4 regions of the Streptomyces sp. NPDC037100 genome follow, and region 4 is predicted to be linked to each of the others. Evidence: riboswitches for the same ligand, from Rfam matches in the RefSeq annotation. Region 4 holds a riboswitch; each other region holds the start of a gene.
What was found. Region 4 has a riboswitch for cyclic di-AMP ahead of ACZ7EG_RS32550 (C40 family peptidase). Riboswitches for the same ligand answer to the same signal wherever they lie in the genome.
Positions count from the first base shown of each region.

Region 1: another riboswitch for cyclic di-AMP. It lies ahead of ACZ7EG_RS09175 (transglycosylase SLT domain-containing protein); the one in region 4 lies ahead of ACZ7EG_RS32550 (C40 family peptidase).
Region 2: another riboswitch for cyclic di-AMP. It lies ahead of ACZ7EG_RS36825 (M23 family metallopeptidase); the one in region 4 lies ahead of ACZ7EG_RS32550 (C40 family peptidase).
Region 3: another riboswitch for cyclic di-AMP. It lies ahead of ACZ7EG_RS10110 (M23 family metallopeptidase); the one in region 4 lies ahead of ACZ7EG_RS32550 (C40 family peptidase).

Region 1 covers NZ_JBVJSX010000002.1:864,549-870,308, forward strand. The annotation lists gene ACZ7EG_RS09160 (ABC transporter ATP-binding protein) at 1-586, opposite strand, end outside; gene ACZ7EG_RS09165 (LolA family protein) at 627-1,892, opposite strand; gene ACZ7EG_RS09170 (polyprenyl synthetase family protein) at 2,136-3,146, opposite strand; cyclic di-AMP (ydaO/yuaA leader) riboswitch at 3,649-3,826, shown strand; gene ACZ7EG_RS09175 (transglycosylase SLT domain-containing protein) at 3,830-4,609, shown strand; gene ACZ7EG_RS09180 (HAD family hydrolase) at 4,573-5,421, opposite strand; gene ACZ7EG_RS09185 (GNAT family N-acetyltransferase) at 5,607-5,760, shown strand, end outside.
Region 2 covers NZ_JBVJSX010000017.1:45,655-51,414, reverse strand. The annotation lists gene ACZ7EG_RS36835 (M16 family metallopeptidase) at 1-1,083, shown strand, start outside; gene ACZ7EG_RS36830 (M16 family metallopeptidase) at 1,080-2,468, shown strand; cyclic di-AMP (ydaO/yuaA leader) riboswitch at 2,661-2,825, shown strand; gene ACZ7EG_RS36825 (M23 family metallopeptidase) at 2,838-3,626, shown strand; gene ACZ7EG_RS36820 (GntR family transcriptional regulator) at 3,860-4,555, shown strand; gene ACZ7EG_RS36815 (HPr family phosphocarrier protein) at 4,714-4,995, opposite strand; gene ACZ7EG_RS36810 (bifunctional acetate--CoA ligase family protein/GNAT family N-acetyltransferase) at 5,175-5,760, shown strand, end outside.
Region 3 covers NZ_JBVJSX010000003.1:20,776-26,535, reverse strand. The annotation lists gene ACZ7EG_RS10130 (GTP cyclohydrolase II) at 1-341, opposite strand, end outside; gene ACZ7EG_RS10125 (MarR family winged helix-turn-helix transcriptional regulator) at 474-989, opposite strand; gene ACZ7EG_RS10120 (dihydrofolate reductase family protein) at 1,067-2,197, shown strand; tRNA gene ACZ7EG_RS10115 (tRNA-Met) at 2,263-2,336, shown strand; cyclic di-AMP (ydaO/yuaA leader) riboswitch at 2,626-2,782, shown strand; gene ACZ7EG_RS10110 (M23 family metallopeptidase) at 2,794-3,828, shown strand; gene ACZ7EG_RS10105 (aldo/keto reductase) at 3,989-4,933, shown strand; gene ACZ7EG_RS10100 (PrsW family intramembrane metalloprotease) at 5,032-5,760, opposite strand, start outside.
Region 4 covers NZ_JBVJSX010000012.1:137,883-143,642, forward strand. The annotation lists gene ACZ7EG_RS32515 (urease subunit alpha) at 1-1,295, opposite strand, end outside; gene ACZ7EG_RS32520 (urease subunit beta) at 1,288-1,599, opposite strand; gene ACZ7EG_RS32525 (urease subunit gamma) at 1,613-1,915, opposite strand; gene ACZ7EG_RS32530 (hypothetical protein) at 2,029-2,157, opposite strand; gene ACZ7EG_RS32535 (hypothetical protein) at 2,208-2,456, opposite strand; partial or broken gene ACZ7EG_RS32540 (ATP-dependent Clp protease proteolytic subunit) at 2,517-2,609, shown strand; gene ACZ7EG_RS32545 (hypothetical protein) at 2,769-3,077, shown strand; cyclic di-AMP (ydaO/yuaA leader) riboswitch at 3,444-3,624, shown strand; gene ACZ7EG_RS32550 (C40 family peptidase) at 3,628-4,101, shown strand; gene ACZ7EG_RS32555 (DUF6328 family protein) at 4,184-4,813, shown strand; gene ACZ7EG_RS32560 (ATP-binding protein) at 4,951-5,409, opposite strand; gene ACZ7EG_RS32565 (helix-turn-helix domain-containing protein) at 5,623-5,760, shown strand, end outside.

The DNA of each region.
Region 1 (5,760 bases), on a different contig from region 4:
TGCGGATCTCGCGCATGCCCTGCGGGTCGAGGCCGTTGGTGGGCTCGTCGAGGACGAGCAGCCGGCGTGGCTGGAGCAGTGCGGCCGCGAGGCCCAGGCGCTGTTTCATGCCGAGCGAGTACGCCTTGGCCTTCTTGCCCGCGGCGGCCGTCAGGCCCACCCGGTCCAGTGCGGCGGCGACCCGGGTCCGCCGGGTGCGTGGATCGGCGGCCGGGTCGGCGCTGTCGTAGCGGAGGAGGTTGTCGCGGCCGGAGAGGAAGCCGTAGAGGGCCGGGCCCTCGATGAGGGCGCCGACGTGCGGCAGCACGGCGCGGGTGGCCCGGGGCATGGGCTGCCCGAGCACCCGGGCGGTGCCGGAGGTGGGCTCGATGAGACCCATCAGCATGCGGATGGTGGTGGTCTTGCCGGAGCCGTTGGGGCCGAGGAAGCCGAAGACGCTGCCCGCCGGGACGGTCAGGTCGAGACCGTCGACGGCGAGCTGTCCGCCGCGGTAGCGCTTGGTGAGCGCGTGGGTGGCGATGACCGGTTCCCCGGCCCCCTCCCGCGCCTGCCGCTGCTCCGGTTCCGTGGCGGACACCTCGCCCATCGGCTTCCTCGTCCTCTCGACGTCCCGTACGGCTACGGGACTACTTGCCGGCGTCGGCCGCCTTCACGAGCGCGTCCTTGGTGACCATGCCCGCGTAGACCTTGCCGTCGTCGGTGACGAGGGCGTTGACCAGGCGGGTCGAGAAGACCGTGCCCGAGCCGAACTTGCCGTGGACCTTGTCGCCGAGCGAGTCGATGAAGCCGCCGAACTCGCCGCCGGCCTCGCCCGAGGGCACGCCCTCGCCGCCGGTGTCGAAGGTGGCTATGGCGTTCCAGCCCTCGCCGATGGTCTTCATGCCGTCGTGGCCCTTGCCGGAGTCCTTCCCGGCCTTGGAGGCGTGGCCCGGCGCCTCACCCAGGTCGAAGGGCTTGCCGGGAGCCTTGCGCGCGGTCTCGCCCGAGGCCTTGTCAGGTGCCTTGCCGATGTCCTTCTCCTCGGTGACCTTCGCGCCCTTGGGCGGCGTGAAGTCGAAGGTGGAGGCGGCCGGCTCGGCGAAGCTCACCTTCGTGAAGCCCGCGTCGACCACGGCCGCGCCGCCGCTCGCCGGGGTGAGCGTGAACTTCAGCGGCATGCCGGTCTTCGCGTCCACGGCCACGGTGATCGCGCCGACCGTCGAGCCGGACTGCTTCGGCTCGACGACGAGCTTGTAGGCGTCCCGGCCGGCGACCTGGGCGGTGCCGTCCACGGTCACGGACGTCGTGTCGTCGACCGCCTTCAGGGCCTCCTCGGCGAAGTCCTTCGGCGTGGCCGGCGGCTGCCGGTCCTTGCCGCTCTCCGGGCTCTCGGAGGAGGTGCCGTGGTAGACCTCGTTGGACTTGCTGTCGTAGCCCCAGACGTCCTTGCCGTTGTGGATGACGCTGTACTCGGCGGCGTTCTCCAGCAGCGACAGCTTCTGCTTGTCCGGGCCGTCGACGGCGACGCGCAGGGTGTGCGTGCCGGAGGCCAGTTCGGTGAGCTTGGCCGTCGGGTCGGCGGAGGAGCCGCCCTCGCCCTCGCCCGCGGCGCCGGACAGCAGGCCGGACTCCAGGCCGCCGAGGTTCGGCAGGCCGAGGTCCGTGCTGATCTTCACCGTGCCGGACAGCTGCTGGACGTCCGACTTCGCGATCTTCTCGATGAGCTGCTGTGCGGTGATCTTCGGGAGGTCGGGGTCACCGGAGTCGGCGAGTGCGGGGACCAGCCCGATCGTCGCGGCCGCCACCCCCACCACCGTGACCGGGACGATGTACCGCGCGGCTTTGCGCCGCCCGGAGCGCTGCTCGTCGGCCTCTACGGCGGTCGTGCTGTCGTCGGATGCGTACGGTGCCATGTGTGCCCTACCTCCGTGGTCGGCGGCGGCTGTCCGTGTCGTCCACGCACTCGTCCCTGAGCCGCCATTCTCACCCGAACAGGTGAGGAGTGGTGTTTTCCGTGGTCACCATCTGACCAAATCGGCCAGGGAGATACGTCAGACCCCGGACTCAACTCCGCGTACTGCTGGGGTATGACACGGGAGGGCGGCTTCTCCCCCGACCCGTAGGGGTCGCGGGTCCGCGTCGCCGGCGGGGACGGGCTAGCCGGCCCGGTGCACCACCGCGTCGCACAGCTCCTGGAGCGCCGTCTTCGCGGTGCACTCGGGCAGCGGTGCCAGCGCCGAACGGGCGTCCTGGGCGTAGCGGACGGTGTCCCGCCGGGCCTGCTCCAGCGCCGGGTGGGCCCGCAGCAGGCGCAGGGCCTCGGTGTGCCGGTCGTCGTCGGTGAGGTCGGAGTCGAGCAGCTCGCACAGGGCGATGTCCTCGGCGAGCCCGAGCCGGGCGGCGCGCTCGCGCAGCCGGAGCACCGGCAGGGTGGCAATGCCCTCGCGCAGGTCGGTGCCGGGGGTCTTGCCGGACTCGTGGGAGTCGGAGGCGATGTCGAGGACGTCGTCCGCGAGCTGGAAGGCGACGCCGAGCCGCTCGCCGTACTGGGTCAGCACGTGCACGACGGTCTCGTCGGCGCCGGACATCATCGCGCCGAACCGGCACGACACCGCGATGAGCGAACCGGTCTTGCCGCCCAGCACGTCCAGGTAGTGCTCGACGGGGTCCCGGCCGTCCTGCGGTCCGGCCGTCTCCAGGATCTGGCCGGTCACCAGGCGCTCGAACGCCTCGGCCTGCACCCGGACGGCCTCCGGGCCGAGGTCGGCCAGGATGTGCGAGGCGCGGGCGAAGAGGAAGTCGCCGGTGAGGACCGCGACGGAGTTGCCCCAGCGGGTGTTCGCGCTCGCGACACCGCGGCGTACGGCGGCCTCGTCCATGACGTCGTCGTGGTAGAGCGTGGCGAGGTGGGTCAGCTCCACGACGACGGCCGACGGCACGATCCCGGGCGCGTGGCGGTCACCGAACTGGGCGGAGAGCATCACGAGCAGCGGGCGGAACCGCTTGCCGCCGGCCCGCACCAGATGCTGGGCGGCCTCCGTGATGAAGGGCACCTCACTCTTGGTGGCCTCGAGCAAGCCTTCCTCGACAGCCGTCAATCCGGCCTGGACGTCGGCTTCCAGAGCCTGGTCCCGCACGCTCAGCCCGAACGGCCCGACGTCGGTCACGAGGGGTCTCCTGTCTGCTGTGTCTGCCGGTGATTACGCGGATTGTCGATAGGTCGCTGCCCTCACTCGAGTCAGCGTATCCGGTCACGTTTCGATCACCGCCAGCGCCCATGGTTACAGGCCGGGTGGTATCCGATCACGACCGCTATGTTTTCGATCAACCCATAAGAACAGATATTTATCGACTTACCCAGGGGTAGCGAGATATGCACGATTTGCCGTGATGAGTCATTGAATTCCCCTTGGTGGAAATTGCTCCACGGGCTCGCGATCAGTGAGTTGAATCACTTCTTCCCCTTTTCCGCCCCGCATCCACACCGGCCCGTACCGCCTTTCCCCGAAGGCCAGTTGAGTCTTGGCTCCCGCAAAGGATCAAGCGGACCAAACACCCCCGACCAAGGTCAACCGCGCGATATGTGACTGAGGTGCTTGTTCCCGACATGTGCTCTCGCATACGTTCCGGCCCTGTCCGGCGGACGCCTAATCCTGCCGCCGCCCGGACTCCCCACAGGAACCGACTCACTCACGCGTGGCAGGAGCGGGGGACCCAGGTAAGTCGCCGGTCCGCACAGCGGCACGGCTCGGGGTGAAGCCGCGTACGGCACACAGCGCCGTAGGCGGCCGGGCACCTCCCGGCCCGAACCCGACAGCTCACCTCGCAGGCGCCGGAGAGGAACATCGCCATGGCCGGACGAGGCAAGCACCGTCGCCCCAGAACCAACCCGCTGACCCGAGGCATCGTCGCCGCCGGGACCGGCGGAGCCGCACTCACCCTTCCGCTCCTCGGCGCCACGCACGCGAGCGCCGCCGAACCCCAGAGCGCCCCCGCCGCGGCGCAGTCCGTGCCCCGGGCGGCCCAGCCCGCCAAGTCCCTCACGTACACCGTGATCAAGGGCGACTCCCTCGCCCGCATCGCGGACAAGTACGACGTCACGGGCGGCTGGAAGCAGCTCTACAAGGACAACCGCGCCGCAGTCGGCGACAACCCGAAGCTGATCCATCCGGGTCTGAAGCTCAAGGTGAAGACCACCAAGTCGGTCGCGCCGAAGAAGACGGCGACCAAGTCGTCCGCCCCCGCCAAGCCGGCCGCGAAGCCCGCCGGCGGTGTCACCCAGGCCACCCAGGCGTCCGCGAAGACCTACGCGAACAACCTCGACGGTTGGATCCGCGAGTCGCTGGACATCATGGCGCGGCAGGGCATCCCGGGCTCCTACGACGGCATCTACCGCAACATCATGCGCGAGTCGTCCGGCAACCCCCAGGCGATCAACAACTGGGACTCCAACGCCGCCAAGGGCACCCCGTCCAAGGGCCTGCTCCAGGTGATCGACCCGACGTTCGCCGCCTACCACGTGCCCGGCACCCCCTACGACCCGTTCGACCCGGTCGCCAACATCACCGCGGCCTGCAACTACGCGGCCGACCGCTACGGCTCGATCGACAACGTCAACGGCCCGTACTGAGCCGACCCGCCCAGCAGTCGCTCGAGGACGACGGCGATGCCGTCGTCCTCGTTCGACAGGGTGACCTCGTCGGCCACGGCCTTGAGTTCGGGATGGGCGTTTGCCATCGCGACGCCGTGACCGGCCCAGTCGAACATCGGGATGTCGTTGGGCATGTCGCCGAAGGCGATGGTGTCCGCCGGCCGCAGGCCCAGATGCTCGGCGGCCAGCGCCAGGCCCGTCGCCTTGGTGATCCCGCACGGCTGGAGCTCGACCGTGCCGGGCCCCGACATCGTCACCGTCGCCAGTGAGCCGACCACCGAGCGGGCCGTCGCCGCCAACTCGTCGTCCGTCAGGTAGGGGTGCCGCAGCAGCACCTTGCTGATGGGCTCGCCCCACAGCTGCTCGCGCCGCTCGACCCGGACCGCGGGCAGGGTCGGGTGCGGCATCAGATAGCCCGGCTCGATCAGCGTGAGCCCGTCCACCCCGTCCTGGTCCACGGCCGCGTAGACCTGCCCCACCTCGGCCTCGATCTTGCCGAGGGCGGTCTCCGCCAACTCCCGGTCCAGGGTGATGGACCACAGCAGCCGGTCCGCGCCGGCGTCGTACACCTGAGCGCCCTGCCCGCACACCGCGAGCCCCGTCGCGCCGAGGTCGTCCAGGAGCGGCCGCACTCTCGGCGCCGGCCGGCCCGTCACCACGAGGTGCTGGGCACCGGCGTCCGCCACCCGTGCGAGCACGGCGAGAGACCGGTCGGAGAGGGTGTCGTCGCCGCGCAGCAGCGTCCCGTCCAGATCGGTGGCGATGAGTGAATATGCGAGGGGTGCGGCCATGATCAGAGAATACGGACAACGCGCCCCTTCGTTTCATCGCACGGCGGACGCCGATTGCCCGGTTGAAGGCCTCTGCACCAGTTGGCAACAAGATGCTCCGCTACCTACCCGTGGGGCCGCATAGAGCGGTACCTTCCAAGTGTCCAGGGGGACTTGATCGGGGGGTCGGGTTGAGCAGTGGGCGCATTCGCGTGGCTGGGCCCGGGGAGCTCGGCGAAAGGGAGAGGGAGCGCTGGCGTGCGCTGCGCGCCGTCTCGGAGGCACCGCGCAACCCTTTCATGGAGCCGGAGTTCACCGAAGCCGTCGGCCGGTTCAGGCCGGGGGCCCGGATCGCGGTGG
Region 2 (5,760 bases), on a different contig from region 4:
TCGCTGAACGGCACGACCAGCTTCGAGCGGACCAACTATTTCGAGACCATGCCCGCCCACGAGCTGGAGCTCGCCCTCTGGCTGGAGGCCGACCGCATGGGCTCGCTGCTGGCCGCGCTCGACGACGAGTCGATGGAGAACCAGCGCGACGTCGTCAAGAACGAGCGCCGCCAGCGCTACGACAACGTCCCGTACGGCACCGCCTTCGAGAAGCTGACCGCCCTCGCCTACCCGGAGGGCCACCCCTACCACCACACCCCGATCGGTTCGATGGCCGACCTGGACGCGGCGACCCTGGAGGACGCGCGCGCGTTCTTCCGCACCTACTACGCGCCGAACAACGCCGTACTCTCCGTGGTGGGCGACATCGACCCGGAGCAGACGCTCGCCTGGGTGGAGAAGTACTTCGGTTCCATCCCCGGCCACGACGGCAAGCCGGCACCGCGCGACGGCTCGCTGCCGGAGACCATCGGCGAGCAGCTGCGCGAGGTCGTCGAGGAGGAGGTCCCGGCCCGTGCCCTGATGGCCGCCTACCGGCTGCCGCACGACGGCACGCGCGCGTGCGACGCGGCCGACCTGGCCCTCACCGTCCTCGGCGGCGGCGAGTCGTCCCGCCTGTACAACCGGCTCGTGCGCCGCGACCGTACGGCCGTGGCGGCCGGCTTCGGCCTGCTGCGGCTCGCCGGGGCGCCCTCCCTGGGGTGGCTGGACGTGAAGACGTCCGGTGACGTGGAGGTTCCGGTCATCGAGACCGCCATCGACGAGGAGCTCGCCCGGTTCGCCGAGGAGGGGCCCACGGCCGAGGAGATGGAGCGCGCCCAGGCCCAGTTGGAGCGCGAGTGGCTGGACCGGCTCGGCACGGTCGCGGGCCGCGCCGACGAACTGTGCCGGTACGCCGTGCTGTTCGGCGATCCGCAGCTCGCCCTGACCGCCGTCCAGCGCGTGCTGGAGATCACGCCGGAGGAGGTCCAGGAGGTCGCCAAGGCCCGCCTGCGGCCCGACAACCGCGCGGTGCTCGTCTATGAGCCGACCGCCCCCGAAGCCCCCGCCGACCAGGACGAGAACGAGGAGGCGGCCCGGTGACCGAGCTCGCCACGATGGACTTCCACCCCCGGCCGCAGGCGGGCGACGCCAAGCCGTGGGCCTTCCCGGCCCCCGAGCGCGGCTCGCTCGACAACGGCCTCACGGTGTTGCGCTGCCACCGCCCCGGCCAGCAGGTCGTCGCCGTGGAGGTGCTGCTCGACGCCCCCCTGGACGCCGAGCCCGCCGGCCTCGACGGTGTGGCCACGATCATGGCCCGGGCCTTCTCCGAGGGCACCGACAAGCACTCCGCCGAGGACTTCGCCGCCGAGCTGGAGCGCGCCGGCGCCACCCTCGACGCGCACGCCGACCACCCCGGCGTCCGGCTCAGCCTGGAGGTGCCGGCCTCCCGGCTCGCCAAGGGACTGGGCCTGGTCGCCGACGCCCTGAGGGCTCCCGCGTTCGCCGACAGCGAGGTCGAGCGGCTGGTCGCCAACCGTCTCGACGAGATCCCGCACGAGTTGGCCAACCCGTCCCGCCGTGGCGCCAAGGAGCTCTCCAAGGAGCTCTTTCCGGCGGACTCGCGCATGTCGCGCCCGCGGCAGGGCACCGAGGAGACCGTCGCCGCCATCGACTCCGCGGCCGTGCGCGCCTTCTACGAGAAGCACGTCCGCCCTGCCACGGCCACCGTCGTGGTCGTCGGCGACCTCACCGGCATCGACCTGGACGCCCTGCTCGGGGACACGCTGGGCGCCTGGACGGGCTCCCCGGCCGAGCCGCGTCCGGTGCCGCCGGTGACCGCCGACGACACCGGCCGGGTCGTCATCGTGGACCGCCCGGGCGCCGTCCAGACGCAGCTGCTGATCGGCCGGATCGGGCCGGACCGGCACGACCGCGTGTGGCCCGCGCAGGTGCTCGGCACGTACTGCCTCGGCGGCACCCTCACCTCCCGCCTGGACCGCGTCCTGCGGGAGGAGAAGGGCTACACCTACGGCGTACGGGCGTTCGGCCAGGTCCTCAGGTCCGCCCCGGACGGCACGGGTGCGGCGATGCTCGCCATCAGCGGCTCCGTGGACACGCCCAACACCGGCCCCGCTCTGGAGGACCTCTGGACGGTGCTGCGCACCCTCGCCGCCGAGGGGCTGACCGACGCCGAGCGGGACGTCGCCGTGCAGAATCTGGTCGGCGTCGCGCCGCTGAAGTACGAGACGGCAGCGGCCGTCGCGAGCACGCTGGCCGACCAGGTCGAGCAGCATCTGCCCGACGACTACCAGGCCACGCTGTACCGGCAGCTCGCCACGACCGGCACCGTGGAGGCCACCGCGGCGGCCGTCAGCGCCTTCCCGGTGGATCGGCTGGTGACCGTCCTCGTCGGTGACGCGGCGCAGATCAAGGCGCCTGTCGAGGCCCTCGGCATCGGCGAAGTCACCGTCGTCGCCGCCGAGTAGCGGCACGCCCGCGCAGGGGCCCTGGTTGTCTTCAAAGGCGCCAGGGCCCCTTTATGCCCGAATTGGGGTGGGAGTTGCCTGTCTGCCCTGTGGGATGCGCTACAAAAGCCGGGATTCGTTTGGGAATTGAAAGTGGCGCCGCTTAGCGTCGTCCGGGCTGTTCGTCAGGCAGTGCGCCGCACCCGCGGCACCGGACAGTCATCGCCGAGTCCCCGTACGGCGCGAGCCAGGGGAGCCGGGGACCCACCGCAGTCCCTGGGGTGAATCGGACGCCCGCGCGTGCCGCGAGGGAGTCCGTAGGAGACCTTCCTGCTCCGAACCCGTCAGCTAACCCGGTAGGCGAGAGGGAAGGAAAGGACCAGCCACCACATGGCGTTCACTCGCGCCACCGGGAAGCACCGTCGTCCCAGCAGGATCCAGCGTCGCACCGCCCGCGCGGCGGGTGTCGCGGCCCTCGCCACCACCGGCGTGATCGGCACCGTGGCTGCCCCCGCGGCCTTCGCTGCCGAGCCCAGCGCCGAGCAGACCGGCCTCACCCCGGTCGTCACCATGGGCGACACCGTGGCCCAGCAGATCGACGCCCAGGCCGTCGCGCAGCAGCAGGCCGCCGAGGAGGCCGCCGCCAAGCGGAAGGCCGAGGAGGCCGCCCGCAAGCGGGCCGCCGAGGAGGCCGAGAAGGCCAAGGAAGCGGCCGAGGAGGCCCGCGAGGCCAAGGAGCGCGCCGCCCGCGAGGCCGAGCGCAAGCGCCTCAACGCCTACGTGGCCCCGATCTCCGGCTCGTACGTCTCCACCGGCTACAAGGCCAGCAGCGGCCTGTGGTCCTCCGGCAGCCACACCGGCGTGGACTTCCACGCCGCCAGCGGCACCTCCGTGCACGCCGTCGGCGCGGGCACCGTCGTCGAGGCCGGCTGGGGCGGTTCCTACGGCAACCAGATCGTGATCAAGATGAACGACGGGACGTACACCCAGTACGGCCACCTGTCCTCCGTCGGCGTCTCGGTGGGCCAGCAGGTCACCCCCGGCCAGCAGATCGGCCTGTCCGGCGCGACCGGCAACGTCACCGGCCCGCACCTGCACTTCGAGGCCCGTACGAGCCCCGAGTACGGCTCGGACATCGACCCGGTCGCCTACCTGCGCTCGCACGGCGTCGGCGTCTGAGCGGAACCCCTCCGTCGTTCCCGAAGCCCCGGCTCCCCGAGCCGGGGCTTTCGGTGTTTTCCGGATGCCCGCCGGATGCCCGCGGGGCGTCTCTGGAAGCCCGCCGGATGTCCGCTGTCCAAAAAATATCCCTGGATTCCCGCCTGCCGTCGGAAATTCCGGCTCATTGCAATAGAGTCACGGAAACACGCGCCGCTCGTCGGCGTTTCACGGGGATTAAGGGGAGGTCGGTCATGCGTATTCCCGCGCACTCGGTGTGCACGGCCATCCGGGACGACATCGTCGCGGGTGTCCACGCACGCGGCAGCCGGCTCACCGAGGAACTCCTCGCCCGCCGCTACGGCGTCTCGCGGGTGCCCGTCCGGGAGGCGCTGCGCACTCTGGAGGCCGAGGGCTTCGTGGTGACTCGCCGGCACGCGGGCGCGTGCGTGGCCGAGCCCACCGAGCAGGAGGCCGGCGACCTGCTGGAGATGCGGATGCTCCTGGAGCCGCTCGGTGCGGCCCGCGCCGCCCAGCGCCGCACCGAGGCGCATCTGAAGGTCCTGCGCGGCCTGGTCCGGCTGGGCCAGGACAGGGCCCGTCGCGGCAACAGCGACGACCTGCGCTCCCTGGGCGCCTGGTTCCACGAGACGCTCGCCCAGGCCTCCGGCAGCCACGCCCTGACCTCGATGCTCACCCAGCTCCGCCACAAGATCACATGGATGTACGTCGTGGAGGCGCCGCTCAGCCCGGTGGAGTCCTGGACGGAACACGGCGCGATCGTGGACGCGGTGGCGCGCGGGGACGGTGAGCGCGCTCGGGCGGTCACGGCGCTGCACACCGAGCGCGCGATCGGCGCGCACCGCCTGCGCCTCGGCTCCGCCGAGGAACGCGCCGACCGTGTGAGGAACTCGCAACATCCCGTAAACACGGCGAGCCTGCGGCTTTAACACGGCAGCCGTATACAAAGAGAGGCGAATTCCCGGGGGTTTATTTCCGATGCCCGAAGACGGGAATTACTGCCCCCTATGGACCGGGAATGGCGAAGGGCCCGCCCGGTCAATTCGGACGAGCCCTTCGCTGTGCGCCGCATCGGGCGCTCAGGACATCAGACGGTCTCGGGCAGTTCCTCGAGACCCTCGGAGACCAGCTTCGCCAGCCGGTCGAGGGCGGCGTCCGCGCCCTCGGCGTCGGAGGCGAGGACGATCTCCTCGCCCCCCTGGGCGCCGAGGCCCAGGACGGCCAGCATCGAGGCCGCGTTGACGGGGTTGCCGTCAGCCTTGGCGATCGTCACCGGGACGCCTGCGGCCGTGGCGGCTCGGACGAAGATGGAGGCGGGGCGGGCGTGGAGGCCCTCGGCCCAGCCGACGTTGACGCGGCGCTCAGCCATGTGTTGCTGCCCTTCGGTGTTCAGGGTTGTCTAGACCAGTTTCCCATATCGTGAAGCCCGCCCGGAGCGGTCCTCGCGGTCCACTCCGGGGGTGCCGTCGGATCGCGGCCTCGACCCGACTGACGCCCTCCACAGACTGCCTCGCGCCGTTGTCAGGCGCTAGCCGTACTCTGGGGCCCATGCAGACCTCGCCGGACCGGCACGAGTATCCCGCCCACTGGGAAGCCGACGTGGTGCTGCGCGACGGGGGTACCGCGCGCATCCGGCCCATCACCGTTGATGACGCCGATCGCCTGGTCAGCTTCTATGAGCAGGTCTCCGACGAGTCGAAGTACTACCGCTTCTTCGCGCCGTACCCTCGCCTGTCCGCCAAGGACGTCCACCGCTTCACGCACCACGACTTTGTGGACCGGGTGGGACTCGCGGCCACGGTCGGCGGCGAGTTCATCGCCACCGTACGCTACGACCGGATCGGCGCCGACGGAACACCCGCGTCCGCACCCGCCGACGAGGCCGAGGTCGCCTTCCTCGTACAGGACGCCCACCAGGGCCGCGGGGTCGCCTCCGCGCTGCTCGAACACATCGGCGCCGTCGCCCGCGAGCGCGGCATCCGTCGCTTCGCCGCCGAGGTGCTGCCCGCCAACACCAAAATGATCAAGGTGTTCACGGACGCCGGCTACACCCAGAAGCGCAGCTTCGAGGACGGTGTCGTCCGTCTGGAGTTCGACCTCGAACCCACCGACCGCTCCCTGGCCGTGCAGTACG
Region 3 (5,760 bases), on a different contig from region 4:
GCGTACGCGTCGAGCTTGTTGTAGAGGCCGATGCCGCGGCCCTCCTGGCGCAGGTAGAGCAGCGCCCCGCCGCGCTCGGTGATGCTCTCGACCGCCTCGCGCAGCTGCGGGCCGCAGTCGCAGCGGGCGGAGCCGAACACGTCCCCGGTCAGGCACTCGGAGTGCAGGCGCACCAGCGGGACCGGGCCGGGCTCGCCGAGGATCACGGCCACGTGCTCCTGGCCGTCGGCCAGCCCGTGGAAGGTGACGAGCTCGGCGTCCGCCTCGTAGCCGTCGTGGAAACGCAGCGGGACCCGGACGCGGGAGCGCGGGGTGGCGATGACGGCGGGGGTGTCGGGCATGCGGGGCCTCCGGGTCCGTTTCCTGTTCGGCTGCACAGCCGTACTGCTTCAGATTTGAAGCAGATCCACGATCGGAACCCTATTCGTGCTTTAAATTTGAAGCAATGAGAATCCGGGTCTGTGTGGCGCGCGTCACGAACAGGCCGTCGACGACCTCCGCCGCCACGGCACCTCGTCCGCCGCCGCCCGCGCCCGGTCCTCCTCGAGCCCCTGCGCGATCGCCGCGGAGATCTCCTCCAGCTGACCCACCTGTTCCTCGCTGAGACGGTCGAACAGAGAGCTCCGCACGGTCGCGACATGCCCGGGCGCCGCGCGCTCCAGCACGGCGAAACCCTCGTCGGTCAGCGCCGCGACGCTGCCCCGCTTGTCGTACCGGCAGGCCTCGCGCCGCAGCATGCCGTCCTTCTCCAGCCGCGTGACCGCGTACGTCAGGCGGCTGCGCGTGATCTTCAGCCGCTCCGCGAGATCGGTCATACGCAGCCGCCGCTGCGGGGACTCCGACAGGACGGACAGGATGGAGTAGTACAGGTGCGGCATGCCGGCGTCCTGCTGGAGCTGCCGGTCGATCGCGTCCTCCAGGAGCAGCGAGGCGGCCACGTAGGCGCGCCAGGCGCGCTGCTCCTCGGGGGTGAGCCAGCGAGTCGTCATGCCGCCAGTGTAGGTTTGTTTCAAACTTGAACCAAGCCCTGTCCAATCCCGCCGTCCCGACCAGCCGCGGAGCGTCGATGCCTCACCCGTACGTCCTGCTGTCCGCCGCCGTCTCCCTCGACGGCTACCTGGACGACACCGGACCCGACCGCCTGCTCCTGTCCGGCCCGGCCGACTTCGACCGGGTCGACGAGGTACGGGCCTCCGTCGACGCGATCCTGATCGGCGCCGGCACCGTCCGCGCCGACAACCCGCGGCTCCTGGTGAACTCCGACGAACGCCGGGCCGCCCGCCGGGCCGCCGGGAAGCCGGAGTACCCCCTGAAGGTCACCGTGAGCGGTTCCGGCGACCTCGATCCGGACGCCCGCTTCTGGCACACCGGCGGCGAGAAGGTTCTCTACACGACCGACCGGGGTGCCGAACGCGCCCGTGCCCTCGGCCTCGCCACCGACGTCGTCCCGCTCGGCGCCGACCTCGACTGGCGGCGGCTGCTCACGCACCTGCACGACGTCCGGGGCGTACGGCGGCTCATGGTCGAGGGCGGGGGCCTGATCCACACCCAGCTCCTCACCCAGGGCCTCGCCGACGAACTCCAGCTGGTCCTCGCCCCGCTCTTCGTGGGCGACCCCCGGGCGCCCCGGCTCTTCGGCCCCGGTGGCTACCAGGGCGGCCGGCTCCGGCTGCTGGAGTCGCGGCGGATCGAGGACGTCGTCCTGATGCGCTACGAACCGACCGCCCCGGGCGCCGGCTCCCTGCCCGCCGCCGCCGACCATCACTGGCTGGCCCGCGCCTGTGAGCTGGCCGAGCGCTGTCCGCCGTCGGACACCGCGTTCAGCGTGGGCGCGGTCGTGGTCGCCGCCGACGGTACGGAACTGGCCCGTGGCCATTCCCGAGAGGGCGGCGACCCGGTGGTGCACGCCGAGGAGGCGGCCCTCGCGAAGCTCGACCCGGCCGACCCGCGCCTGCCCGGCGCGACGGTGTACAGCAGCCTGGAGCCCTGCGCTCGCCGCGCCTCCCGCCCCGCGCCCTGCGCCCGGCTGATCCTCGACGCGGGTGTCCGACGGGTCGTCACGGCCTGGCGCGAGCCGGACACCTTCGTGAAGGACGCCGACGGCAGCGGCCTCCTGGCGGCCCGGGGGGTGGAGGTCGTCGTCCTCCCGGAACACGAGGAGCGGGCCAAGGCCCCGAACCGTCACCTGCCGGGCTGAGCGCGGCCCGATCAGTGGGTGTGCGCGAGTGGTCCCGCGGATGGCGTACACTGGTGTCACAACGACGCGGGGTGGAGCAGCTCGGTAGCTCGCTGGGCTCATAACCCAGAGGTCGCAGGTTCAAATCCTGTCCCCGCTACTGAAGGCCAAGGGCCGGAATCCAAAAGGATTCCGGCCCTTGGTGCATTCCCCGGTGACGCCATTACGGTCGGTGAGGGAACCACCCCGTTCCGCATAACAACTGACGTACCGTCAAAACTCGTCGGTCACTTGTGAAGCGGTCAACTCGCCCGATTTGAGCCGGTCATGGCGGCAAAGTCCGCGCGAAAAAGGTTAATGATCAAGTGGAATCGCTGGAATACCCCTCGCGCCTCCATTAACGTTCGATAACGCAGCGCGGTCGTCCCAGCCGTCACAGAAGGCGGCTCCGTGCGCATGCGCCGAATCCTGAAAGGGAACCGGGGAACCACCACTTGGGGTGAATCGGGCGGATACCACCGTGGAAGCACGGCGGGTATACGCGCGTAGGAGACCTTCCTGCTCCGAACCCGTCAGCTAACCCGGTAGGCGAGAAGGAAGGAAAGGAGTACGCCCACGTGGCGTCCAACCGGCCTGCCCCCACGGCCCCGTACGCGCCGAAGCGCGAGACCGACACCTTCGGCTACGGCGGTCAGCGCACCGACGAGGGCCCGTTCCAGGAGTGGAACCCCACCGAGGAGTCCATCCGTCCCGTCCGTGGCCGGCATCGCGTCACCAAGCAGCGTGGCGGAGGCCTCGCCCGCAGCTCCACCGTCCTGGGCGTCGGCGTCATAGCCGCCGTGGGTGCCGGCGGCATGGCCAGTGCCCAGACCGGCAAGCCCCCGGTGTCCATCTCCGTGCCGGACCTGCCCTCGGTGGGTTCCCTCATCTCGGACGACGACACCCCCGAAGGTTCCGCCACCCCGCTCAGCAGCCTCGGCACCGCCACGGCGGCCACCGAGGAGAGCACCTCCGAAGCCGGCGCCGGCGAGGCGCTGCGCGCCCGGATCATGGCCCAGGTCGAGCACCAGCAGGACCAGATCGAGACCAAGGCCGCCCAGGACGCCGCGGCCGCCGCCGAGAAGGCAGCCGCGGAAGCGGTCGCCAAGGCGGAGAAGGAAGCCGAGGCCAAGGCCGCCGAGGCCAAGCGGAAGGCGGAGGAGGAGGCCAGGAAGAAGGCCGAGGCCGAGCGTCTCGCCGCCCTGGCCAAGCAGTTCACGCTGCCGACCTCCTCGTACACCATCACCTCCAGCTTCGGCCAGGCCGGCGCCTACTGGTCCTCCGGCTACCACACGGGCCTGGACTTCGCCGCCCCCACGGGCACGCCGATCAAGGCCGTGCACAGCGGCACCATCACCGAGGCGGGCTGGAACGGCTCGTACGGCTACAAGACCGTCCTCACCCTCGATGACGGCACCGAGATCTGGTACGCGCACCAGTCCTCCATCGGCGTCAGCGTCGGCCAGAAGGTCAGCACCGGCGACGTGATCGGCCGCGTGGGCGCCACCGGCAACGTCACCGGCGCGCACCTGCACCTCGAAGTCCACTCCGGCGGATCCGCGAGCGGCATCGACCCGATGGCGTGGCTGCGCGGCAAGGGACTGAACCCGTAAGCGGTACGTACCGTTGAAGCACCGACGGCCCTGACGACCCCCCGACGTCAGGGCTGCCGGACGTTGTGGCGTGCGGCGGCGCACGCCGGGCGGGAGTGTTTACAGGGCCTTTGCGTACGCCGCGGAATGAGGCGTTCCCCTCGGGGGGTTGACGTGCAGCATGACTTCACTGCGCAAGCTCGGCTCTTCCGACCTCGAGGTCTTCCCGCTCGCCCTCGGCGGCAACGTCTTCGGCTGGACCGCCGACGAGGACCAGTCGTTCGCCGTACTCGACGCCTACACCGCCGCCGGCGGCAACTTCGTCGACACCGCCGACTCCTACTCGGCCTGGGTGGAGGGCAACAAGGGTGGTGAGTCCGAGACGGTGCTCGGCAAGTGGCTGAAGTCCCGCGGCAACCGCGCGGACGTCGTCGTCGCCACGAAGGTCAGCCGGCACCCCGAGTTCCGCGGACTGTCCGCCGGCACCGTCAAGGCCGCCGCCGATGCCTCCCTGCAACGCCTCGGCACCGATTACATCGACCTCTACTACACGCACTTCGACCAGCCCGACGTGCCCGTCGAGGAGATCATCGGCGCGCTCGACAGTCTTGTGAAGGCCGGGAAGGTGCGGCACATCGCCGCCTCCAACATCTCCGCCGAGCGGCTGCGGGCGTCCCTGGAGTTCTCCGAGCGTGAGGGGCTCGCCCGGTACGTGGCCCTCCAGCCGCACTACAACCTGGTCTCCCGCGACACCTACGAGGGTGAGCTGCAGGATCTCGCCGAGCGGACCGGCCTGGCCGCCTTGCCGTACTTCTCGCTCGCGTCCGGCTTCCTCACGGGCAAGTACCGGCCCGGCACGACGGTCGACAGCGCGCGGGCGGGCAGTGCCGCCGCGCACCTGGAGACCGAGCGGGGCCAGCGGGTGCTCGCCGCCCTCGACGAGATCGCCGGGACGCACGACGTGCCCATGGCCACGGTGGCTCTCGCCTGGCTCGCCGCCCAGCCGACCGTCGTGGCGCCGATCGCTTCCGCACGGACGGTGGAGCAGCTGCCCGCACTGGTCGGCGTCGGCGAGCTGACCCTCTCGGAGGCCGAGACGGAACATCTGACGCGGGCTTCGGCCTGAGGCGGGGCGGGCTTCGCGGGGGGCGGTCTGAGGGTGCCGGTGTCTGGCGACGGGGGTCGGTCTGAGCGGGCGGGCTTACCCGGGGTCCGGTGTGGGGCCTAGGTGCGGTACGGGTTGTACGCGGGGTACGCCGTCGGCTGATGGCCGTACCCGTACACCCCGTGGACCGGCCAGGGCGGGGCCACCACCGGGACCGGTGGGGCGATGATCCGCGCCGCGTGGTCCAGCGCGGGGCGGGACACCCCCCGGCGCCGCCACAGTTCGCCGAGCAGTTCCCGCTCCCGTACGGCGAAGTCCGCCCGGGCGCTGCCCCGCCGGGCCCGGTGCCGCAGGAACGCCAGGGACGTCGCGTACGCCTCGTACCGGGCCACCTCCCGGGCCGCCGCCCTGCCCGCGTGGCGACGGGCGTACTGGCGGGCGATCCGCCGGGCCCGCATCGAGCCGAGCGCGTACGGCTCGGCCGGGGTCAGCCAGCCGGCCGTGGCGTAGGCGGGCAGCTCCGCCCGTACGGTCTTCAGTTCCCGCTGCCGCGTCCAGATCACCAGCCACGTCAGCAGCCCGAAGATCGGCACCATGAAGGCCGCGTACACGGCGAAGAACCCGTACTCGCCGAACGCCGAGGAGCCGTTCCACATGGCGTGCATGCCCATCGCGAGCAGTAGCCCGCCGAGCGGGAAGGCGACGCGGCGCAGGTGCCGGCGGTCCGCCGAGAGCGCGGCGATGCCGAAGCCGATGCCGGTGAGGACCGTGAACAGCGGGTGCGCGAACGGCGACATGATGATGCGCACGAAGAAGGTCGCCGCCGTGACGGAGGCGATGCCGGTGCC
Region 4 (5,760 bases):
CTCTCCACCGATCCGACCTCCCGGGCCAGACCCTGTGCGAGCGCGGGGTTGATCGTGTACTTGGCGACATAGCGACGGACGCGACGGTTGTCGGCTCGTCCGTCGCCGGGCAGCGCGCCCCGCCGTCGCTTCATCACGTGCGCGGTCTGCCAGGTCCGCATGACGACCTCGCCGACGCGCCCCATCGCCTGGGAGTCGGAGGAGATGATCGAGATCGCGCCCAGGTCGTGCAGCACGTCCTCAGCCCCGATCGTGGACGGTCGGATCCGGGACTCGGCGAAGGCCAGGTCCTCCGGCACCGCGGGGTTGAGGTGGTGGCACACCATCAGCATGTCGAGGTGTTCCTCGGCGGTGTTGACGGTGAACGGCCGGGTCGGGTTCGTGGAGCTGGGCAGCACGTACGACTCGGAGACCACGGTCATGATGTCCGGCGCGTGCCCGCCGCCCGCACCCTCGGTGTGGTACGCGTGGATGCCCCGCCCGGCGATCGCGGCCAGGGTGTCGCCCACGAACCCGGCCTCGTTGAGCGTGTCCGTGTGGATGGCGACCTGGATGCCGGTCCGTTCTGCGACGGTCAGCGAGGCGTCGATGACGGCCGGGGTGGAGCCCCAGTCCTCGTGCAGCTTCAGGCCGAGGGCGCCGCCCCGGATCTGCGACAGCATCGCCTCGTGGGAGACGGTGTTGCCCTTGCCGAGGAGGCCGATGTTGAGCGGATGGGCCTCCATGGCCTCCAGCATCCGCGCCAGATGCCAGGGTCCGGGTGTCACGGTGGTGGCCTTGGAGCCCTCGGCCGGGCCGGTGCCGCCGCCGACCAGGGTCGTGATGCCGGAGGACAGCGCCTCGTCGGCGATCTGCGGGCAGATGAAGTGCACGTGCGCGTCGATCGCGCCGGCCGTGAGGATCCGCCCGTTGCCCGCGATGATCTCGGTCTCCGGGCCGATGACCAGCTCCGGGTCCACGCCGTCCATGGTGTCGGGGTTGCCGGCCTTGCCGATGCCGGTGATCCGGCCGTCGCGGATGCCGACGTCGGCCTTGACGATCCCCCAGTGGTCGATGATCACCGCGCCGGTGATCACCGTGTCCGGGGTGCCCTCCGCGCGCGTGGCCCGCGCCTGGCCCATGGACTCGCGGATGACCTTGCCGCCGCCGAACACGGCCTCGTCACCGGCGAGTCCGGGGCCGCCGGAACGGTCCTCCTCGATCTCGACCAGCAGGTCGGTGTCGGCGAGGCGGATCCGGTCGCCGGTCGTCGGGCCGAACAGGTCGGCGTACGCGGCACGCGAGATCTCAGGCATCGAGGGCACCTCCGGTCTCCCCGCGCAGACCGGGCACCACACGGGCTCCGGCCAGCGGAACGAGTTCGACGTCGACGGGGATCCCGGGCTCGAAGCGCACGGCCGTGCCGGCCGCGACGTTCAGCCGCTTGCCACGTGCGGCGGCGCGGTCGAACTCCAGGCCGGGATTGGCCTCGGCGAAGTGGTAGTGGGAGCCGACCTGTACGGGCCGGTCGGCGGCATTGAGGACGGTGAGGCGGGTGACCTCGCGCCCCTCGTTGTAGGCAATCGGGTCCTCGGCGAACAGGATCTCTCCGGGAATCACGGCGGTCTCCCCGTCAGACGATCGGCTCGTGGACGGTGACGAGCTTGGTGCCGTCCGGGAAGGTGGCCTCGACCTGGACGTCGTGGATCATCTCGGGGATGCCCTCCATGACGTCGTCCCTGGTCAGGAGTTTACGTCCGGAGGACATGAGCTCCGCTACGGTCCGGCCGTCCCGCGCGCCTTCGAGGATGTGCGAGGTGATGAGCGCGACCGCCTCGGGGTGGTTGAGCTTCAGACCACGGGCCCGGCGCTTCTCGGCGACGTCCGCCGCCACGTGGATCAGCAGTCGTTCTTGCTCGTGCGGGGTCAGCTGCACGTCCCACCTCACAGTCGTCGCTCCGGGCCGTGCGGGGCCCGGTTGCCGCGGCCACGGGGCAAAGTGCCAGGTGGCGTGGAGCGGCAGGCTAGTCGGACCGCGTTTCGGGCACGTTAATCCAGTCGTGATCCACCGGTCGGCGTGTCCCCGTCCCGCATGCCGATCAGCGCCCGCAGACCGTCCCGGAGGGCCTCGACCGGCGCCGGCCCGAAGAGGGACTGCTGGGCGATGAACCCGAGCACCGCGGCATCATCGTGCGGGCCACGTGGTCCGGCGCCACGTCCGCCCGGCATCATCCCGGCCTCCTGGTAGTCCTCGACGATCCTCCCCAGGCCGCGCGGACCGAGCCGTAGCCGTCCGCGAGCAGGAGTGCCGGCTCCTCGTTGCGCAGGGTCTCCGTCCACACCTGGACGACGAGCCGCGGGAAGGCGGGCCGGCCGTCGACGACCAGGGACTCACGGGCGGCGAGCGTCCTGCCGAGAACGGAGGCGATGAGTTCGTCGGACCTGCGCGTGATGCGGAAGGTCGTGGACAAGGTCACCGAGGTCTTCCGTCTGCACGGGCACGGGCCTAGTGGCCGGCCCTCCAGTGCTCCGCCGCGATGCCCCTGCCCGAGCCGATCCGCGGTCAGGCGAGCGATCTGGCCATCCAGGCGGATGAGTTGGCCCGCGTCCGGAGCCGGATGGAGGAGATGCTCGCCCTGAACACGGGCCGCACCCGGGAGCAGGTGAGCGCGGACATCGAGCGGGACAAGTCCTCACCGCGCAGGAGGCGGCGGAGTACGGCCTGGTGGACGGGATCATCCCCGGCCGCAAGGCCACCCTCGCCCCGCCGACCGGGCAGTGAGGCCCCGGTGCTCCCGCCCGAACTGCCGTCGCTTCCCGCCCTGACCCGCGCCGAGGCGGAACTGATCGACCGTTACCTCGACGTCGTCGACCTGCTCGGCCGCATCAACCCGGCCCGCGACGGCGACACCTACCGCGGGCTGCGCGCCGCCCAGGCCCTCGTCGGCAAGGTGACCGCGCTGCGTGATGCTCTGGCCCTGATGCACCAGCGGGGCGAGACGGAACTGCACGCCGACACCCTGGTCCGGGCGCTGCGCGTGCTGGACGGTGAGCGGCGCACGGCCCGGCTCACCCTGCCCCCGGAGTCCGTCAGTTGACGCGAAGCCGTCGGTCCGGATGCCCGACGACGGCGGAGCGTTCGGAGCTGAGTTGAAACGGACCAAAAGACGTACCCCTGTTCGGAGTAGGCGGAGGACCGATTTTCGGGCCCTCCCGGTTGCGCAACACGCGTAGCCCGGGGACGGACTGGGGTATTCCGCCGCTGGTCCGACGGTCCGCGAACCCGTGGACAGTGGCGCGAACGCACACGTGTCCACCCGAACGGGTGAGTGGTGAGTAACAACACAAATCCCCGGTTCCGTTGGGAAATCCGGACAGGCATGCGCCAAGATCCCTGTCTGACGACAAGCCCCCGCCGCTGTGGCGGGGCGATCCGGGCGGACGCCGAGTCCTGCCGCCGCCCGGATGACCGGTCGACAGGAGTGGATCGGCAGGAGTGGAGGACCCAAGCACGACGGGTCGCCGGAACGGTCACGCCATGACCGGACCCGAGCAGCCCTTGGGGTGAAGCCGCGTCAGCGGCCGGGCAACTTTGTCAGCCCGAATCCGACAGGTCATCCTTCACAGGCGGCTGACGAAGGGTTGCGCATGACTGCGCTCAATCGTGTCCCGTCGCTCATGGCCCGAGCCGGTACGGCCTCGGCGCTCACCATCGCCGCGGTGGGCGGCTCGATCGTGGCGCCCGGCTTCACCTCCGAGGCCGCGGCAGCCACACCGGCGACCAAGGCACTCCAGATCGCGGCATCCAAGAAGGGTTCGCCCTACAAGTACGGGGCGATAGGGCCGCACCGGTTCGACTGCTCCGGGCTCACGCTCTACTCGTTCAAGAAGGCCGGCAAGAAGCTCCCCCGCACGGCTGCCCAGCAGTACAACAAGACGCGCCACATCTCCGCCAAGAACCGCAAGGCGGGAGACCTGGTGTTCTTCCACTCGGGCAGCAACGTGTACCACGTCGGTATCTACGCGGGTAAGAACAAGCTCTGGCACTCCCCGAAGAGCGGGGACGTGGTGCGACTGCAGAAGATCTGGACCAAGAGCGTCTGGTACGGGCGCGTGAAGTGATCCGCCCGGCGTGCGGCGGCGTCCTTGACGCGCCGCCGCACGCCGGAGCGTGACACGGCCGTAAGTGGATACCCGTGACGTCATGGCCGAGCACCGTCCCTGCACCGCGCGCAACGAGACTCCGCTGCAACGCGCCGACCGCAACTTCGTCGAGCTGCTCCAGGAACTCCGCGTCACCCAGACGGGTGTGCAGATCCTCTTCGCCTTCCTGCTGTCGCTGGCCTTCACCTCGCGCTTCGGGGACCTGGACACGGTTCAGCGCGTCACCTACGTCATCACGCTGCTGCTGGCGGTCCTGGCCGCCGCGCTCTTCACCGCGCCGGCCGCGCTGCACCGCTCCCTCTTCCAGCAGGGCGCCAAGCCCCGCATAGTGCAGGTCTCCTCGCGTCTGGCCACGACCGGTCTGAGCGTGCTGGTGTTCGCGTTCAGCGGTTCGGTGCTGCTGGTGGTCGACGTGACCACGGGCCGGGCCGGTGGCATCGCCGCGGGCGTCGCGACCTTCCTGGTCTGCGTCGGGCTGTGGGGGATACTCCCCCGGCTGGTGCGACGGGCGGGGCTGCACGTGGAACGGGACGGAGCCGGGGAGACCACCGAGGAGGAGCCGGAGGGGGCCGAGATCCGGATCCCGGCACCGCTGCGGCGCACCGTCCGGCAGCCGTCAGAGCTGCGAGGGGCGGCAGCGCACCGGGAGGCGTCGGCGCGGCACCGGTGAGGGCCGCGGGCTCGGGCGGGTCGCACAGCGCGCAGCGGGCCGCGTAGAGCCGCGAGGGTGGCCCGGATGTGGGTCGCGCGGGCCGGGGTGCGTCGAGGCACCCGGTGGGGAGGGCCTTCAGGTCCTGCTGTGACCGGCTACGCCTCCTGCTGGCCCGCCGTCGTCACCGGGCGGACCGGGACGGCCCACGGGAGTTCGATCGAGATGGTCTTGCCGCCTTCGCGGGTGGGGCGGATACGGAGTCTGCCACCGCACTCGGCGGTCAGCCAGCGGATGATGACCAGGCCGCGGCCGTTGTCCTGCTGGACGGCTGCGGGCAGGCGTCTGGGGAAGCGCGGGTGACTGTCCGTGACACCGATGCGCAGCCGTTCGTCGCGATCCAGCTCGACCTCCACGGTGAAGGTGGGCGACTGACCGAAGGTGTGCTGGACGGCGTTGGTGGCGAGTTCCGAGATGATGAGCCGGACGGTGTCGGACACCTCCGTGTCCGTCGGCAGGCCCCACTCCGCCAGCGTGTTCACCACATAGGCACGCGCTGCGGAGACCGAGGCGGGATCGCTCGGCAGAGTGACGGATGCTTCCAGATGGTCTGCCATGGCGACGTCGTCCCTTTCCCACGGGACCGTAGCCCGACACGGAGCGGATGGTTCGAGTACGGTCCCGGACTGGTGCTTCGTCGTCAGACTGCCACCGAAACACCCGTGAAGGTCGGCGATCCACCAAGATATGCATATATCTGTCGCTCAAAGCGGTGAACTCTGCGACACGAAACCGTATTTGGGTGGCTCCGAAGGAGTAAGGAGGAGCCCATGCAGCACGGTCCCGCGGTGCGCCGCCGCAAACTGGGCGCCGAACTGCGCGCGCTGCGCTCCTCGGCGGGGCTCACGAGCGGTGAGGCGGCCCGGCTGGTGGGCTGGCACCAGTCCAAGGTCAGCCGGATCGAGACG